DNA from 3 places in the Paraburkholderia flava genome. Region 2 is predicted to be linked to each of the others. Evidence: riboswitches for the same ligand, from Rfam matches in the RefSeq annotation. Region 2 holds a riboswitch; each other region holds the start of a gene.
The links. Region 2 has a riboswitch for cobalamin ahead of cobW (cobalamin biosynthesis protein CobW). Riboswitches for the same ligand answer to the same signal wherever they lie in the genome.
Positions count from the first base shown of each region.

Region 1: it holds a riboswitch for cobalamin, as region 2 does, so the genes downstream of both, E1748_RS29220 (TonB-dependent receptor plug domain-containing protein) here and cobW (cobalamin biosynthesis protein CobW) in region 2, are expected to answer to the same signal.
Region 3: it holds a riboswitch for cobalamin, as region 2 does, so the genes downstream of both, E1748_RS16745 (CbtB domain-containing protein) here and cobW (cobalamin biosynthesis protein CobW) in region 2, are expected to answer to the same signal.

Region 1 covers NZ_SMRO01000004.1:265,272-271,369, forward strand. The annotation lists gene E1748_RS29220 (TonB-dependent receptor plug domain-containing protein) at 1-1,655, opposite strand, end outside; cobalamin riboswitch at 1,761-2,033, opposite strand; gene E1748_RS29225 (ATPase) at 2,268-2,630, shown strand; gene E1748_RS29230 (cell division protein ZapA) at 2,627-2,941, shown strand; RNA gene ssrS (6S RNA) at 3,056-3,237, shown strand; gene E1748_RS29235 (EVE domain-containing protein) at 3,332-3,790, shown strand; gene E1748_RS29240 (SIMPL domain-containing protein) at 4,075-4,806, shown strand; gene lgt (prolipoprotein diacylglyceryl transferase) at 4,917-5,822, opposite strand; gene E1748_RS29250 (LysR family transcriptional regulator) at 5,916-6,098, opposite strand, start outside.
Region 2 covers NZ_SMRO01000001.1:378,149-384,246, forward strand. The annotation lists gene E1748_RS01630 (helix-turn-helix transcriptional regulator) at 1-796, opposite strand, end outside; gene E1748_RS01635 (SDR family oxidoreductase) at 897-1,787, shown strand; cobalamin riboswitch at 1,973-2,240, shown strand; gene cobW (cobalamin biosynthesis protein CobW) at 2,483-3,571, shown strand; gene cobN (cobaltochelatase subunit CobN) at 3,578-6,098, shown strand, end outside.
Region 3 covers NZ_SMRO01000002.1:1,186,941-1,193,038, reverse strand. The annotation lists gene E1748_RS16770 (cupin domain-containing protein) at 1-200, opposite strand, end outside; gene E1748_RS16765 (LysE family translocator) at 203-835, opposite strand; gene E1748_RS16760 (LysR substrate-binding domain-containing protein) at 941-1,828, shown strand; gene E1748_RS16755 (class I SAM-dependent methyltransferase) at 1,885-2,775, opposite strand; gene E1748_RS16750 (CbtA family protein) at 3,068-3,802, opposite strand; gene E1748_RS16745 (CbtB domain-containing protein) at 3,815-4,024, opposite strand; cobalamin riboswitch at 4,064-4,206, opposite strand; gene E1748_RS16740 (histidine phosphatase family protein) at 4,234-4,794, shown strand; gene E1748_RS16735 (YadA family autotransporter adhesin) at 4,917-6,098, opposite strand, start outside.

The DNA of each region.
Region 1 (6,098 bases), on a different contig from region 2:
TGCACCTTCGCATGGCCGATGTTCTGCGCGACGTAGATGCCGGGGATCGTCTGCACGTAGTCGATCAGGTTCGAGTAGCGCGTCTGGAATGCGGTGACGCGGATCACGCCGAGTGCATCCGATGCGTATTGCAGCGCGCCTTCGACCGAGTGACTGCGCTCCGGCTGGATCAAAGGATTGCCGCTCACCGGGAAGTACAGGTCGTTGAAGGTCGGCGCGCGGAACGCATCGGACAGGCTCGCGGTGGCCTTCCAGTGCGCATTGAAATCGTAGCCGTAGCCGAGATAGTAACTGTTCGCGCCGCCGAAATCGGAGTACTGGTCGCGCCGCAGATTCGCCTGGATCTGGCTCGCGCCGAAGCGGCCGGTATAGCCGATGAAGCCCGAGTTCACGTGACGGTCCGGTGCCGAGTATTCGTCCGAATCGAGCGACTGGTCGAGATGTTCGTAGCCGAGCTGGATCTTCTGGCCGGGTCCGAACGTGAAGTCGTTCTGCCACGTGTACTGGCGGTTGTCCGTGTTGAAGCGGTCGGTGTACACGCCGTTCAGCGCGTTCTGGCTGCGATCGTTGCCGGCCGCGACGACGAAGTGCGTGGTCCACCAGTCGGTCAGCTTGCCGTTCGCGAACGCGGACAACTGCTGGACCTTGCTGTACAGATTGTTGAGATCGGTTGGCAGGCCGTATGCGTTGTCGTAGCTGTCGTTGCCGTTCGACTGGAAGTAGCGCACGCCTGCGTCCCACTTGTCGTTGAAGCGATGACGCAGCGACGCCGAGATGCTCTCGTTCAGATAGCCGTTCGCGTTCGGATTCACGCCGGGCGCGAGCGCCGGATTCTGCGACGAAAATCCGTCGTCCTTCGAGCGCGCGAGCGAGATGCTGAACGTCGTGTTGCCGTCGTGATCGAGCGCGCCGTTCACGCCCGCCTGCTGCGTCTGCGTGTGATAGCTGCCGTAGCCGACCGAGAAGTCGAAACGCGGCGGATGATCGCCGCCGTTCTTCGTGAAGATCTGCACGACGCCGCCGATCGCGCCTGAGCCATACAACGCCGACACGTTGCCGTTCACCACTTCGACGTGATCGATCTGGTCGAGCGGAAGCTGCGACAGCTGCGCATTGCCGAGGCTCACCGAATCGACGCGCACACCGTCGATCAGCACCAGCGACTGCACCGACGACGCGCCGCGCAGGAACAGACTCGCCTGCGAACCGGGGCCGCCGTTGCGCACGATCTGCGCGCCCGGTGCGAGTTGCAGCAGACCGGGGACATCCTGCGCGGTCGTATCGGCGATGTCCTGGCTGTCGAACAGCGTGGTCTGCGGGATGGTGTCCGCGAGCTTTTGCGGACTGCGGTCAGCGGTGACGACGATCGGCGATAGCGTGTGTGCGTCGGTGATGGAAGAAGCGGTAGAACTTGTGCTTGCCGCGACGGGCGTAGCGGTGCCCGAAGAAGCGGCGGCAGCCGTGCTTGCAACGGCAGGTGCAGCGGTGCCCGGAGACGTAACGACTGCAGTGGAAGACGACGCTGAAGCGACAGGCTGGGTGTCGCTTGAAGACGGCTCTTGTGTCTGCGGCGCGCTCTGTGCAAATGCCGTCAGCGGCGCATAGGCCGCTGCGGCCAGCGCAGCGAGTGCCGTGCGGGCGATCGGGGTGAACATCGACGGATTTCCTGTGGTAGCGTGCGCGGCCCGCTCCCCGCAGGCCGTTGCGTAACAGGGAACGGCAACCGCCGGCCGATGCTCGCCGGCACGTGCGCGACGGATGACGCTCCCCTCCCTCTGGCCGGTATCCGGGCTGGCGACACATCGACCCGCCTTCCCACGCATGAAGCGCAGTGGCACGATGCACATCGCGCGGCCTCGCTATGCGAAGGCCAGGAGATGCACATGAAGGGTCGACCTGCATGACGATGCGGTCGCTTACCGTTGCGGGGGCAGCACAGGTTGGCTCGGTCGGGCGGACTCCGCTCCCTGCTTCCCGTTTAACTGCACGCGATACGAAAATCGCGCGCGGGCACCAAGAGTGCCGCAAGTGTAGCAGCGCACTCTGTGGCGTCAAGAAAGGGCGATCCCTGCTTCGCTGCACTCGCACAAGTGCATGCGTGCGCCGCATCGAAGGCATGCAAAAAACGCAGCGAAATCCCGCTGGAATCACATCGCGAAATTGCCGGATATGCGCAAAAAGCGATGCTGTTACGTCTCGAAACGAGACATTTATCGGAACGCCCGACATTCCGCGCTAAAATGCCGTGTCTTTAGAGGACGCAGCACATGCTCACCGAACTCGAAACACTCTCACAGAACATTGGACGTCTGATTGCACTCAGTCAGCGTCACTACGCAGCGCGCCAGGCGCTCGAAGAACAACTCACGCAAGCGCGTGCAGATTGCGAAGCGACGCGCGTCGAACTCGATCAGATGCGCGAAGAGCGCAATGCGCTGCAGGCCGAACGCGATGCGCTGTCGGCGAAGATCGACGACGCACAGGTTCGCCTCAACGCGATTCTCGAAAAACTGCCGCGCGCGAAAGGCCACTCCGAACAGGACAATCAGCTCGATCTGCTCGCGTCCGCGCCGCAGGAAGACGGCGCTGCACGCAGCGATGCGGATGCCCGCCACGGAGAAAATGCATGACCACGAAGCAGATCGAAGTCTCGATTCTCGGCCAGTCCTATCGTCTCGCGTGTTCGCCGGAAACCGAAGCGGCACTGCTCGAAGCTGTCGCGCGGGTCGACGCGGAAATGTCGAAAATCCGCACGCACAGCAACGTGCGCGGCATGGACCGCATTGCGGTGATGGCTGCGTTGTCGCTCGCGTCGGAACTGCTCAAGCTGCAGTCCAGCGTACGTCATGGCGAATCGTTTCCGGCTGAAGAAATCCGGCGTACAATGGCCCAGATGAACGATCAGCTGGACACGGTGATCAACCAGTACAGCACGCAATAACGGTTACACGAGGCCAGTAGACAAAGGCCGATCGGACCGGTAGCATCAGCTTCAAGGTCTCCTGTTTCAAACGGTTTATGTGAGTCGGCACAGAGTACGTCGGCTCAGTTGTCAGCTTCCCTGCCTGGTTTGCCAAGGTCATATATTCCTTGAACCAATGCCATGTGCACGGTTGTGGAAATTTGCAGCACGGGCGTGCGCGTCACTCTGTCTGATGTACCCGAAGTGCGGCTAACTGCGACCAATTCTGAACCCCCGGTTCAGGATGCCGGCCTAGCGGCTAAGGCGGGGACCTATTCGAACGGCATCGGACATTCGTCCGGTGCCGTTTTTCTTTGAGCGGCGCTTTTTTTCACTCATCGCTTCACTCATTTCGCGTTCATTCGATTCATGCGCTACTGGCTAATGAAGTCCGAACCGGACGAAGCAAGCATCGACGATCTCGCCGACGCCGCGCAACGCACGTTGCCGTGGACCGGCGTACGCAACTATCAGGCGCGCAACTTCATGCGCGACACGATGCAGGTCGGCGACGGTGTGCTGTTCTATCACTCGAGCTGTCCCGAGCCCGGCATTGCCGGGCTCGCCGAAGTGTCGTCGACGGCCTACCCCGATCCGACGCAGTTCGATCCGAAGAGCCCCTACTACGATCCGAAATCGACGCGCGAAACACCGCGCTGGGTACTCGTCGACGTCGTGTTCAAGAAGAAGTCGACGCTGGTCCCGCTCGCGGCGCTGCGCGAGCATCCGGAACTCGCGCAGATGCGCGTGCTGGCGAAGGGCAACCGCCTGTCGATCACACCGGTCACGAGCGAAGAGTGGCGCTTCATCACGAAGCGGCTGATGTAGTACCGCACGTGATGCGGCATGCAACCTCACGCGCTACGCTCGTATGCGACGTCATGTCGCGGCAACCTGACGAAACCGTCAGAAAGTGCCAGAAACGGTCAGGTGAAGGGAACCTGTCGGCATGAAAGCACGCCTAACTGGCTCGCAAGCGTCGTGCCCGTCTCGTACCACAGGGCGTGCGGTCCATCCTTTCTTCGCCTCTCCAGGATCTGCACGAAAGGCCACGCGAGCAATGCGCAGCGGCACGGGCCGCGCGCAATCCTGTTCACGGAAGGAGTCCCATAATGACCAGAAAAAACGCCATCGCATTCGCGCTCGCCGTGGCTTCGGCCGCTCCGCTGATGCTGTCGCTCGTGCCGTCAACCGCGCACGCGCAGAGCGCGCCGTATCAGCCGGCCGGCGTGCTGTCTCTGAATGCGCAGGCCAGTACCGAAGTGCCGCAGGACGTGGTGAACATCACGCTGTTTTACGAGCAGGAAGCGGCCGATCCGTCGTCGCTGACTACCACGTTGAACCAGCGTGCCGATTCGGCGCTGCAAAAGGCCAAGGGCGTATCCGGCGTCACCGCGCACACGGGCTCGTTCTCGATCAGCCCGTCGACCGATCGCAACGGTCGCATTTCGACGTGGCGCGGTCGTACAGAAATCGTGCTCGAATCGCATGACTTCGCTGCCGCATCGAAGCTCGCGGGCCAGATGGGCTCGATCATGCAGGTCGGCGATGTGCAGTTCTCGCTGTCGCCGGAAGCGCAGCGTGCCGCCGCACAGAAGCTCACCAGCGAAGCGATCGCGTCGTTCCGTCAGCAGGCCTCCGCGTCCGCGCAGGCATTCGGCTATAGCGGCTATTCGATCCGCGAGGTCAACATCGGCCGCGACGGCATCATGCCGCATCCACGGATGATGATGATGGCCGCGGCCCCCTCGTCGTTCAGCGCGAAGAGCGATGCGCCGGTGGCACTGCAGGCGGGGACGTCGACGGTGACGGTCAACGTGTCGGGCTCGGTGCAGATGAAGTAACGCGTGATCGCGTGACCCCACGTCACGCGATGGCCGCGAGCCCATGAAGAAAGAAAGCCCTGCATTCTCGCGAATGCAGGGCTTTTTGTTGACTCGTCAGGCACGGCCGATCAGTTCGCGCCGACGGCCTGCCCCTTCGCACGACCACCACGCCGATACGCCCACACCAGCATCAGGACGCCCGCGATGACCATCGGCATCGACAGCCACTGCCCCATCGACAGCCCGAACGTGAGCAGCCCGAGGAAGTCGTCCGGCTCGCGTGCGAATTCGACCGTGAAGCGCGCAAGACCGTAGCCAATCAGAAACACCGCCGAAATCGCGCCGACCGGCCGCTGCTTGCGCGAGAAAAACCACAGCACGAGAAACAGCGTGACGCCTTCGAGCGCGATCTCGTACAACTGCGACGGATGACGCGGCAGCATGTGGTACTGCGCGAATATATCGGCGAGATGCCACTGCGCAGCCTTATCAGGGTGCGCGGCAAGCCAGCCCGCGTCCTCGCTCGAAGCGCTCTGGAACAGCATCGCCCACGGCGCCGACGGATTCGTCACGCGGCCCCACAGCTCGCCATTGATGAAGTTGCCGAGGCGGCCCGCCGCGAGCCCGGTCGGCACCATCGGCGCGACGAAGTCGGTGACCTGCAGCCACGTGCGTCCGCGCTGGTGCGCGAACAGCGCCATCGCGAGCGCCACACCGAGGAAGCCGCCGTGAAACGACATGCCGCCTTCCCACACCTTGAAGATGTCGAGCGGATGCGCGAAGTACCAGCTTGCCTTGTAGAACAGCACATAGCCGAGCCGCCCGCCGAGGATCGTGCCGAGCACGCCGTAGAACATCATGTCGTCGATGTCCTTCGCGGTCCATCCTTGCGCCGCGACGTAAGGCAGCCGCAAGCGTAGCCGCCCCACGACGATCGCCGCGACAAACGCAACGAGATACATCAAACCGTACCAGCGCACGGCAAGCGGTCCCAGGTGGATCGCGACGGGATCGAAATTCGGGTGAATGAGCATCGTGTGGTGAGGTTCGGGTTCTTCGGTGTGCTTCTATATGTGTACCAGCTACGACGGCCAGCCTCGCATTGGACGCATGCCGCGGCAATGCGTTCAGCGACGTGGTCGCGCAGCCTTCCTCGCGACCGTCGCCGCATGCGCGCGCACGATCTCGATGAAGCCCGCGAGCACCGGGCTCACCTCCGCCGTACGCCAGACAAGACCTGTCTCGATCGCGGGCACCGCTTCGCGCAACGGACGGTACACGACGCCGGTGCGCCGCAGGTTACGCAGCGA
Region 2 (6,098 bases):
GCGCGACCTCCTCATCGACCGGGTTGTAAACGATCATCCCAAGATCCGGCCGCCCGTCGACAGAAAACGCCGAGTACTCCAGCTCGATCGCCCCCAGCTTCGGATGCTGCAGACGCTTGACACCGTCTCCGTCGCGATGGTTCGGTATGTCGTTGTTGCGCCATAACGCGTCGAACTCCGGACTGGCCGCGGAGAGTTCGTTGACCAGTTCTCCCGCTTCCGACATCAGCCCCGCGCGCGCGACATCCGCTCTGAACGAGCCCACCACGAAACGCGCGATGTTGTCCCAGTCGTGCTGCTTCGCGCGAATCGCCGGGTCGAGAAACAGGAAGCGGAGGATGTTGCGCTGACCCGGCGGCAGCGCGCCGTAGTCGGTCAGCACGACAGCCGCCGCGCGATTCCACGCGACGACGTCCCAGGTCGCGGTCTTGATGATCGCGGCACTTGCACCGAGCGAGTCGAGCAGCCGTTGCAGACGAGGACTGACGCTGTCAGCCGGTCGCGAGCGAACCTCGGGAGGGCGCCCGAGCCCCAGCATGAACAGATGCTCGCGCTCCGCATCGGTCAGCATCAACGCGCCGCAGATCCGGTCCAGCACTTCCGCCGACGGCGCACCGCCGCGTCCCTGTTCGAGCCACGTGTACCAGGTCGGGCTGATGTTCGCACGCTGCGCGACCTCTTCGCGGCGCAATCCGGGCGTGCGTCTGCGACCGGAAAATCCAAAGCTCGCGGGATCGAGCCGCGTGCGGCGGCTTCTCAGAAAATCGCCAAGCGATCGGACGCTATCTACCGGCATGATGACCCTGTTAGTCGCTTTACCATGATGAACTCACTACTTTAACTGGATAACAAATCAACGGATAGTGAGCCCGTGACGATCACGGAGAGACTTCACCATGCGTATTTTTCTGACGGGCGCGACCGGCTTCATCGGCTCGGCCCTTGTTCCTGAACTCATCGCTGCCGGCCATCAGGTCGTCGGTATGACGCGGTCCGACGCGGGCGCGCAGGCGCTCGCCGATGCCGGCGCCGAAGTGCATCGCGGCACGCTCGAAGACCTGGACAGCGTGCGCAGCGGCGCCGCGAAAGCCGACGCGGTTATCCATGCGGCCTTCGATCACGACTTCACGAGATTCGTCGAGAACTGCGAGAAGGACCGGCGCGTGATCGGCGCGCTCGGTTCCGTGCTCACGGGTTCCGATCGACCGCTCGTCATCACGTCGGGCACCGGAATGGGCAGCGGCCAGCACGGCGAACCGGCGCGCGAGGACGTGTTCAATACGAGCCATCCGAATCCGCGCATCGCGTCCGAACTGGCCGGACGTGAGCTGCTGGACACGGGCATCAACGTGTCGGTGGTGCGGCTGCCGCAGGTTCACAATCCATTCAGGCAAGGGCTCATCTCGCCGCTGATCGATATCGCGCGTGCAAAGGGCGTCGTGGCCTACGTCGGCGACGGACAGAACCGCTGGCCCGCAGGGCATCTTTCCGACGCTGCGCGCCTGTACCGGCTCGCAGTGGAAGCAGGCGAGCGGGGCGCGCGTTTTCATGCGGTCGGCGAGGAAGGCATCAGCAGTCGCGAGATCAGCGAGTCGCTGGGCCGGGGGCTGAAATTGCCGGTGGTTTCGATCGCGCCGGAGCAGGCGGCCGAGCATTTCGGGTGGATGGGGATGTTCGTCAGTCTGGACATGCTGGCTTCGAGTGCGTGGACGCAGGAGCGACTGGGCTGGCATCCGACCGGGCCGACGTTGATTGCCGATCTCGATGAGGCGCGCTACGCCGGTTAGCGTTAGCGGTCGCTGCATCCGATGCGATGGATGCAGCGACCGGGACGACTCCATACTGCGTCCGATGTGACGACGATGACGTCCCCACCATTTACTGCGCGACGTCGCGATAGACAACAGATGCGAGCGCGCTGCGATCACGCTCCGCATGCCCCACCTTCCTTGACGCCATCATGCCGCACGCCTACACTCGCACGCACTCTGGTGCTCGCGTGCGCGCCTCCCGCGCACGCAGTTAAACGGGAAACAGGGGGCTTTGCCGACACGGCGAGGCCAACCTGTGCTGCCCCCGCAACGGTAAGCGAAGGCATCGCGCAAGCGATGCAAAGCCGGCTTCGCTGCAAGCGCATCGCGCGCCTGCAGTCGACCACTGTGCGAACGGAATGCGTTCGCGCGGGAAGGTGAAGCGGCGTTTTCGTCAGCCCGGATACCGGCCAGACATGATGGGTTCGCGCCGCGGGGATGCGGTGCTTGCCACGCCTGCAACGCGCTTTTTACACGCATTAGTGTGCTTTCGCGAGCCATAGTCGCGCCGTATCGTCCCCGTCCGCTGTGTTCAACGCATCGCATCGTCGCGTCGCTGTCTGTTCGCGACGGGTGCTGCATGGCACATGCGACACGCGCGATCGTTACGCCGTGAAATCATGCGATGCATACACGTTGCCGGCGCCCTCACATGCACGAACGGAGCAGCAATGCAGACACAGATGCGCAAGATCCCCGTCACGATCGTCACGGGCTTTCTCGGTAGCGGCAAGACGACGCTGTTGCGGCACATTCTTCAGCACGCGGACGGTCTGCGCATCGCAGTGATCGTCAACGAGTTCGGCGAACTCGGCATCGACGGCGAGATCCTGAAAGGCTGCGGCATCGGCTGCGACGAAGAGGGCCGCGAAACGGAAGGCCAGCTCTACGAACTCGCGAACGGTTGCCTGTGCTGCACCGTGCAGGAAGAATTTTTCCCGGTGATGGAGCGGCTCGTCGAGCGACGCGACCAGATCGATCACGTGCTGATCGAAACGTCGGGCCTCGCACTGCCGAAGCCGCTCGTGCAGGCGTTCAACTGGCCCGCGATCAAGAACAGCTTCACCGTCGACGCAGTCGTCACCGTGGTCGACGGTCCCGCCGCGGCGAGCGGCCAGTTCGCCGACAATCCGGTCGCCGTTGATGCACAGCGTCGCGACGACCCGAACCTCGATCACGAATCGCCGCTGCATGAACTGTTCGAAGACCAGTTGTCGTCGGCCGATCTGGTGATTCTCAACAAGACCGATCTGCTCGACGACGCGCAACTCGCTGCCGTCGAAGCGCTCGTGCGCGAAGAAATTCCGCCGCAGGTGAAAGTGGTGCGTGCGCAGAACGGTCGGCTGGATCTGCATGCGCTGCTGGGTCTCGAAGCCGCGTCGGAGACGACGATTCATCTGCGGCACGATCATCACGGGTCGGCTGAAGACGCCGATCATCACCACGACGAATTCGATTCGGTCGTCGTCGAATGCACGGTGTCGTCGCGCGAAGCGGCGATCGCCGCGCTGCAACGGCTCGTCGAAACACACACGATCTATCGCGTGAAGGGTTTCGCCGCGCTGCCGGGTGCGCCGATGCGGCTCGTTGTGCAGGGTGTCGGGCGTCGCTTCGACAGCTACTTCGATCGCCGCTGGAAGCCGGAAGAAAACGCGAACGCAAAGAGCCGTTTCGTGCTGATCGGCGAAGACCTCGACCAGCCGACGTTGCAACGCGCGTTCGACGACGCGCTTGCCCGCACGCACGCGCACGAGGCCTGACCCGCGATGCATCTGCTGCGCACCACGCCGGGCGGTTTCGTCGACGATACAGCAGGCGTCGTCCGGATCGACCAGAAGCCCGCGGACATCGTGGTGCTCAGTTCCGCCGACACGACGTTATCGCTGCTCGCGAGCGTCGTCACGCGACTCGAACCCGGTTTCCCGAGCGTGCGGCTCGCGAACGTCACGTGGCTGCGGCAACCGGCGTCGGTCGATTTCTATCTCGACGACGTGCTGCAGCATGCGCGCGTGGTCGTCGTCGATCATCTCGGCGGCGAAGCGTACTGGCCGTACGGAATCGAGCAGGTCGTCGCGCTCGCGGCGCGTCGCAACCAGGTGCTCGCGATGTTTTCCGGCGATCTGCAGGAAGACCCGAACCTGCTCGCGAAAAGCACCGCCGACGCGGCGTTATGCGAGCACCTGTGGCGCTATCTGCGCGAAGGTGGTCCGGGCAACGCCGAGTCGTTCATGCGTAGGATCGCGTGGCAGGTGTTCGGTTGGGGCCGCGAGCCGGCGCCGCCGCAGCCGTTGCCTGCCGCCGCGCTGTATCACCCGCAACGCGACACGCCCACACTCGACGACTGGCAAACCCGCTGGCGTGCGAACGCGCCCGTCACGGCGATCCTGTTCTACCGCGCGCATCTGCAGGCCGCGAACACGGCAGTATTCGACGCGCTGATCGATGCGCTCGAAGCACGCGGAATGAATCCGCTGCCGATCGCAATCACGTCGCTGAAAGACGCGGTCAGCCGCGACGTCGTGCAGCGGCTGTGCGAGCAGCACAACGTATCGCTGGTGCTGAACACGACCGCATTCGCCGCGAGCGCAATCGACGATCCCGAACCGCTCGCGCTGGCCGGCGACGCGCCGGTGCTGCAGGTGATCCTGAGCGGCGGCAATCGCGAAGACTGGGTGAAGGACAACCAGGGCCTGCATTCGCGCGACATCGCGATGCATGTCGCGTTGCCCGAAGTAGACGGCCGCATCATCACGCGTGCGATCAGTTTCAAGGGGCTCGCGTACCGCTGTCCGCATACCGAAGTCGACGTGGTCCGCTATCAGCCGGATCTGGAGCGCGTCGCGTTCGTCGCGGAACTGAGCCGTCGCTGGTGCCGGCTGCGTCAGTTGCCGAACGCGGACAAACGGCTCGCGCTGATCCTCGCGAACTATCCGCAAAGCGAAGGACGCATCGGCAACGGTGTCGGGCTGGACACGCCGGCGTCCGTCGTGGGCATCCTCGCGATGCTGCGCGCCGAGGGCTATCGCATCGACGACGTGCCCGCCGACGGTGCCGAACTGATGCAGCGGCTCGTGCAGGGCGTGACCAACGATCCCGCCGTGCGCGATCTGCGGCCCGCGCTGCAAAGTCTCGCGCTCTCAGACTACCTTGAATATTTCACGCGCCTGCCCGAGCCGGCGCGTAGCGCGCTGAATGCACGTTGGGGGCCGCCCGAGCAAGACCCGACGCTGCGACGCAGCCGCTTCATGATCGCGGGCTGGCGCTGCGGCAACGTGTTCGTCGGCATCCAGCCATCGCGTTCGCGCGACGACAACAACTACGCGAGCTACCACGACGCCGATCTCGTACCGCCGCATGCGTACCTCGCGTTCTATGTGTGGCTGCGCGAGCGTTTCGGCATCGACGCGGTTGTGCACGTCGGCAAGCACGGCAATCTGGAATGGCTGCCGGGCAAGAGCGTTGCGTTGAGCGACGCATGCTGGCCCGATCTCGTGCTCGGACCGCTGCCGCATCTATACCCGTTCATCGTCAACGATCCGGGCGAGGGCAGTCAGGCGAAGCGGCGCGCGCAGGCGGTGATCATCGATCATCTGATGCCGCCGCTCACGCGCGCAGAAAACTATGGTCCGTTGCAGGATCTCGAACGACAGGTCGACGAATACTACGACGCGTTGATGGTCGACTCGCGCCGCGCGAAGCTGCTGCGCAAAACGATTCTCGCGACGATTGTCGAGCATCGGTTGCACGAAGAACTGAGTCTCGCGGAGCCGGTCGGTCAGGACGCGGAAGACGCGGTGTTGACGCGTGTCGATGCATGGCTGTGCGAGTTGAAGGAAGCGCAGATCCGCGATGGGCTGCATACGTTCGGCCATTCGCCGGAGGGCGTGCAGCGCCGCGACACGCTGCTCGCGCTGGGACGTTTTCCAGTCGGCGATGGGCAGGGCGCGAATGCAGGGCTGATCGATGCAATCGCGAAGGATCTCGGGATCGATCATCTGTTCGATCCGCTGACGGTGGACTGGTCCGCGCTGTGGGAAGGACCGCGTCCTGCATTGCTTGAGGCAGTCGATACCGCACCGTGGCGTCATGTCGGCGATGCGCGCGAACGTCTGGAAATGCTCGCGGCGAAGCTCGTCGAACCGCTGTGCGTGGAGGGAATGCCCGCACCGGCTGAAGGCATCGCTTTGTCGCACGCGGAACGCGTACTCGCGCGACTGCGCGACCAGGTGCTGCCCGCACTCGACGCATGCGGCCGCGAAGAAATGCGTCAGTTGCGACGCGGACTCG
Region 3 (6,098 bases), on a different contig from region 2:
TCCATCCGCAGATGGCCGCGCAGGATGTAGAACAGCTCGTCCTCGTCGCGATGGCTATGCCACGTCAGCTCGCCCTTCACCTTCGCGAGTTTCATGTACTGATCGTTGACCTGCGCGACGACTTTCGGCGACCAGTAGTCGGTCACGTCATCGAATGCGGACGCGAGATCGAACGCTTCCGCGAATCCTGCTTTACTCATGCTTATCTCCACATCGGAATGATCGATACCGCGAGCAGGATGCCCAGTACCGTGTTGACGGTTCGCCATTGACGCGGCGTACGCAGCAGCCGCGCGAGCAGCACGCCGGCCGCGCACCACAGCGCCATCGACACCAGCGCGCTGCCGCCGAACGCACAGGCGAGCAGCAGCGCGAGGTGCAGCGGCCCGTTCGCGAGCATCGCGAACGACGCGGCCGCGCCGAGCGCCATCGCCCAGCCTTTCGGGTTGAGCCACAGCAGACACGCGCCGCCGACGAGCGTCGTCGGCATCGCGGAGGCCTGCGCGCCGCGCCTGAGATCCGGCGGCCCGCTGCGCGCGATCTGCCACGCGAGCCACAGCAGATACGCGCTGCCGATCGCCTTCATCGCCGTCTGCAGCGCGGGGGCTGCGAGCAGCACGCTCGCGAGGCCGGCGGCGGATGCGGCCGCGAGCGACGCGAGACCCACCGCGATGCCGGCCATCAGCGGAATCGAACGGCGAAAGCCGAAGCGCGAGCCGGACGCCGTCGCGAGCGCGGTTGCACCGCCCGGCGTGATCGTCGCGACGACGACGAACAGGAGCAGCGGCGCAAGCGAACCGGCGCCTGCAGTAGACACGGAGGAAAGCACGGACATGGCGGACACGCTGACGTAACCCAAAGAGACGTCACTGTAGCCAGCCGGCCATCATTAGAAAATCGAAAGATTCTGATGCCATGTATTAGCTTCTATAATGCGACGATGGCACGCAACCTTGTCCACAACCTCGATATCTCTCTTGTCCGCACGTTCGTCGCCGTCGCTGAGCGCGGCAGCATGACGGTCGCCGCGAACACGCTGCACCTCACGCAGGGCGCAGTGAGCCAGCAGATCAAGCGGCTCGAGGAATCGTTCGGCTCCAGCCTGTTCGAACGCGTCGGGCGTCAGCTGGAACTGACGCAGGTCGGCGAGCGTTTTCTCGGCAAGGCAAAGCGCCTGCTCGGGATGAACGACGAGATCTGGGCCGACATGGCCGCGCGGCCGCTCGCAGGACAGGTGCGGCTCGGCGTGCCGTACGACCTGGTCGGCGCAAGTTTCTCGCCGATCTTCAAGGCGTTCACCGAGGCGTGGCCGAATGTGGAGATGTCGATCGTCTGCGGCTCGTCGCCGGAACTCGCGGACTGGCTCGCGCGCGGATCGCTCGACCTCGCGGTGGTCGAAGAGCCCGCGACCCATGCGGGCGGCGAATGTCTGCGGGTCGAACGGCTGGTGTGGGTCGGCGCACGCGGCGGCAATGCGCACCTGAAGCGGCCGCTGCCGATCTCGATGGTCACCGACACCTGCGCGTTTCGCGACAGCGTGCTCGACGCGCTGCGCGAGCACGACATCGAATGGCGCACAGTGTTCGAGAGCGGCAACATCGAAGCGACGACCGCGACGGTGCGCACCGGCCTCGCGATCACCGCATGGCTGGTGTCGACGGTTCCGGCCGATCTCGACATCCTCGGCGCGGATGCGAAGCTACCGGAGTTGCCGCCGTTCGCGATCAGCCTCTACCTGCCGGAGCATGGCGGCAGTCCGGTCGCGCGCGAACTCGCGCAGTTCGTCAGGGATGGGTTGTTGAAGCAGCATCGGGCGGCTGCGGCTTGATGAGGTGGATCAACGGAGTGATTTGATCCACCACAGCGCGAGCTTATGACGTGCGTTCAGGCGCGGGGGGCGGGATACGCCGTTCCGCTCACGATGTCGTCGATAGCAACACCGTCCCAATCGACCGATTGAACATCGCGACGCTTCACGCCCAGATACTGGCTATGACAATACAGCCCCTGCACCCATTGACCGCGCAGATAGGGATCGGCAAGCGACGAGAACTTCCCCGTGATCGGGTTCGCCATCGCGGCTTCAATACATTCGAAGCCGAGCGCCGGGGAAAATAATGCGCGGAGTCCCATGTCGCTGAACTGGAAGAAATGCCACGGACGTTCATGCGACGAGTACGAGAAGTGTGTCTCGATGAACAGCATTCCGCCGACCTTCAGCAGTTTCGATATTTCCTGCGCGACGACCCAAGGCATGGCCAGATGCTCGAACACCGCGGTCGAATAGATCAGGTCGAATTTCTGTTCCTTGTCGAAGTACGTGGAAAGCTTGTGGGCATCGCCCACCACGTCGACGTTATTTCCCGGGTAGTAGTCGAATCCAGTGTACTTCGCGTTGGTGAACAGACTTTTGGCATTGGATACTCCGGTGACCTCGCGGCTACCGATCTCGAGCACGCTCATGCCCTCGTGATTTCCAAGCTCGAGAACCAGATTGCTCTGGTTTAGATGGGCGTTTTTCAGCTTGTCCGGCGCCGGGATACTGTTGTCCAGCAACGCGCGATCTATCTCGGCATCGGACATCGTCGGCTTGAACTGCATCCTTTGCTCGTTCTGCCCGTATCTGACGAAGTGTGCGAATCCCGTGAACATCGGGTTTCTCAACGCTTCCTGTGCAAGATCTGCATTGGCGAGCAGGTAGCCCAATTCGCTGAAATTTTCAAAAGTCGCGAGTTCTTTGATCATCTTGGGGAAAGTTTTGACTGCAACGGTCACTAAGAATGTGCATCGGCTTTTCAGCCGGAGAGATAGCTTAACCGGGGCAATCAGACTGGACCAGGATGAACTGGTTGTGACACTCGCGTGTGTCGAGTTTGCGCGTGCGTTTTGGTAGTCGATCCGGCCGGCGCTCGAACGGTATCATCGGGCCTTCGCTCAAACAAGGCCCGCCTCGCCTGACGCGATGATTCGACCAAGGGTTCAACATCGTGATTCGCTAGCGCCTCGCCGGGTTGCGTGAGCACATCCGCTTAACCGTAGATGCAGCCCCCAGCGAAGCGCTTCAACCTCACCGCCCCACAGCCAGCACCCCACTCGCCCCACGACGTCCCGCTTCGACGAGTGCGCCGAATCCAAGCCCGATCGTCGTCCACAGAATCGCCTGCATGCCGAGCGCGGCCATGCGAAATTTCCACAGCAGCACGGCCGGGAAGGCAGCGGGGACTTCGTTGATCGACGGCAGTCCGGCCTGCACCGCCGCGATGATGACGATGAACACGCCGGCCGCGAGAATCGCGCCGTTCCATGCGCCGTAGCGCGCCGCCGCGCGACGCCGCAGCTTCAGCGAGAACACCGTCGCCGCGAGCGAGATCGCGATCATCAGGAAGTACAGGCCCGTCCGATAGCCGATCGTCTCCGGGTCGCCGACCGATGGCGGATTGGCCGGGTATTTGAGCCCCGGCACCACGACGATCGACACGAACGCCGCGAGCGCCAGGCATGCGGACAACGCGCGTGCGCCGAGCTTGCCGACGCGGCCGTACGCATACGCGAACACCAGCGAGAACAATCCGCCCGCCGCTGCGCCGTACACGACGCAACCGGTCAGCAGACCGAGCCCTGCCTGCGTATGGCGGCTGACGAGTTCCGGCTCGGGCGCTTCGCCTTTCGCCGCATCGGCTTTTTCTTCGAACGAAATCGCGCGATCTACCTGCGGTTCACCCGCGATCCTCGCGAAACCGAACGTGAGCAATCCTGCGGCGATGCCTACGAGCATCCCGCGCATCAACAATCGACCTGTCATCGCAATGCTCCGTCAGTGGCAGGGAAAGCCGAGCAGATGGCGGCCGTCGTGCACGAACTCGTGCACATACATGCCGGGAATCAGCGATGTCGCGCCTTCTTCCGCGCCGACGAAGTAGATCGCCAGCAACAGCAGCAGACCGCCGAAGACGAACCACGGCAACAGCTCACGCAGCGGGATGGGTGCCGGCTGGGCAGCCGGTTGGAAAACAGCATCGGTCATGACGGACTTCTCCTGGGGTTGCGCGCCCCGATAGTCGTTGGAAAGAGAGGACGCAAAGCTAGGGTCTGGCTTCCGGTTCGTCGATGAACCGATTACAGTGGCGCGACCGCGCCGGGCTTGCACCGGCTTCCTTGCTTTGGTGACGGTATTCTACGCGTTAAACCTCGCTGTGCCGCCCTACGGTGAAGCGCTTTACAAGGGACGATGTGATGCACACACGGCTCTGGCTCGTGAGCCACGCGGCCACCGCGGCGATGCGCGCGGGCCGCTTTCCATCGGACGATCCGCTCGACGCGCGCGGCATCGCTGACGCGCACGCGTATCGCGAGCGGTTCGATGTGCCGCGCGATGCGACCGTATTCGTCAGCCCCGCTCTCTGCGCACGCGAAACAGCCGACGCGCTCGGCCTCGCTGCACAGCCTGCGTCCCCGCTCGCCGATATGGACTACGGCCACTGGCGCGGCCAACGTGTCGCCGATGTCGCAAACGCCGATCCATCCGCGCTGTCCGCATGGAGCACCGACCCCGACGCCGTCGTGCCCGGCGGCGAATCGTTCGCTGCGGTAGCGACACGCGTCGCGCGATGGCTCGATGCACTCGACGACGTCCCTTTCGTCGTCGCGGTCACGCATGCGGTGGTGATTCGCGCGGCTGTGCTGCATACGCTGAAGATCCCTCTCGCTGCAGGCATGCGGATCGAAATCGGGCCGCTGTCGAGGGTGGAGCTGCGGCGTTCGATGCGTGGTTGGGTGTGGTGGCCTGGTGCGTAGCGTGCGTGCGCTGAAGGATCGCGCACGCTACGCTGCGGCGTCGCTTTGCTGCGGTTGCGGTCGGGTCGCATCGCGAATTGACGGAGCCTCGTCTCGCGACTTCACCTGCGCGATCGCCATGCTCACCATTGCATCGTCGCCCCCACGCCCGCCGCGCTGCTACCGCTGGTCACCCCCGCGCCGGCCCGGACTTGCAGGTTATCGGTCAGGCGCGCGGTCGCGCTAACCGCAACCGCCTGGTAACCACGATACGTGCCGACACCTACACCGAGCGCAATCGTCTTGTCCTTGTCGACATCGCCAATCATGCTGAGCGCAGTCACCGCCGCGATACCCGAGTATGCGTTGCGCGCGGTTTGATCGATGCTCTGTTGCACACCGGCGATGCGCCTGTCCGTGTAGCTGTTCGCTTGCCGCATTCCGTCCGACGTGACCCGGTTCAATTGATCGAGATTGACCGCATCGGTGGCTTGCGTGCCTTCCGCTACGTTGACGAGTTGCCGTTGCTGCGCGGCATTGCCTATCGAGACGACATTGCGGCGGCCGCCATCGTTCGAATTCGCTCCGATCGCCGCCGAATTGGCACCGGCGGTGACGGTGGGCTTGTCGGCGCCGGTGCCCTTCATGTCGGCAGCCACGCCGTTGGCGGTTCTGATCTGCTCGACACGTTCGTAGATACCCGTCGATAGCGACGAAAGCTGCGCGCCGACGTTTGCGACGCCGGTAGACAACGAGCCGATGCCCGTCGACACAGAGGTGGCCAGCGACGCCACGTTGCCGTCGGTCGTGCTGAGGCCGGTGGACAGCGAACTCATGCCGTTCGCGATCGACGTCGACAACGAAGATACGTTGCTGCCGGTCGTGCTCAGTCCGGTGGACAGCGAACTCATGCCGTTCGCGACCGACGTCGACAACGACAATACGTTGCTGTTTGTCGTACCCAGCGCTGTGGACAGCGAACCGATACCCGCCAAGGTCGACGTGGACAGCGACGTCAGTTGCGACACGTTCACGGCGTCGGTCGGCTGGACGCCGTCGGCGACATTCGCAAGCGCTACAGGCTTTTGTGAGTTGGCGCCGCCCAGCGTGACTTTCGTGTGATCGGGGCTGTCGTACTGCACCGAATCGGCGACGACGGTCGATAAGGAACTGACGTTGCTGGCGGCAGTACTTAGACCGGTCGACAGTGAACCGATGTTGCCGTTGGCCGTGCTCAGGCCGGTAGATAGCGAACCGATGTTGCTGTTCGCTGTACCCAGTCTAGTCGACAGTGAACCGATATCGCCGTTGGCTGTACTCAAGCC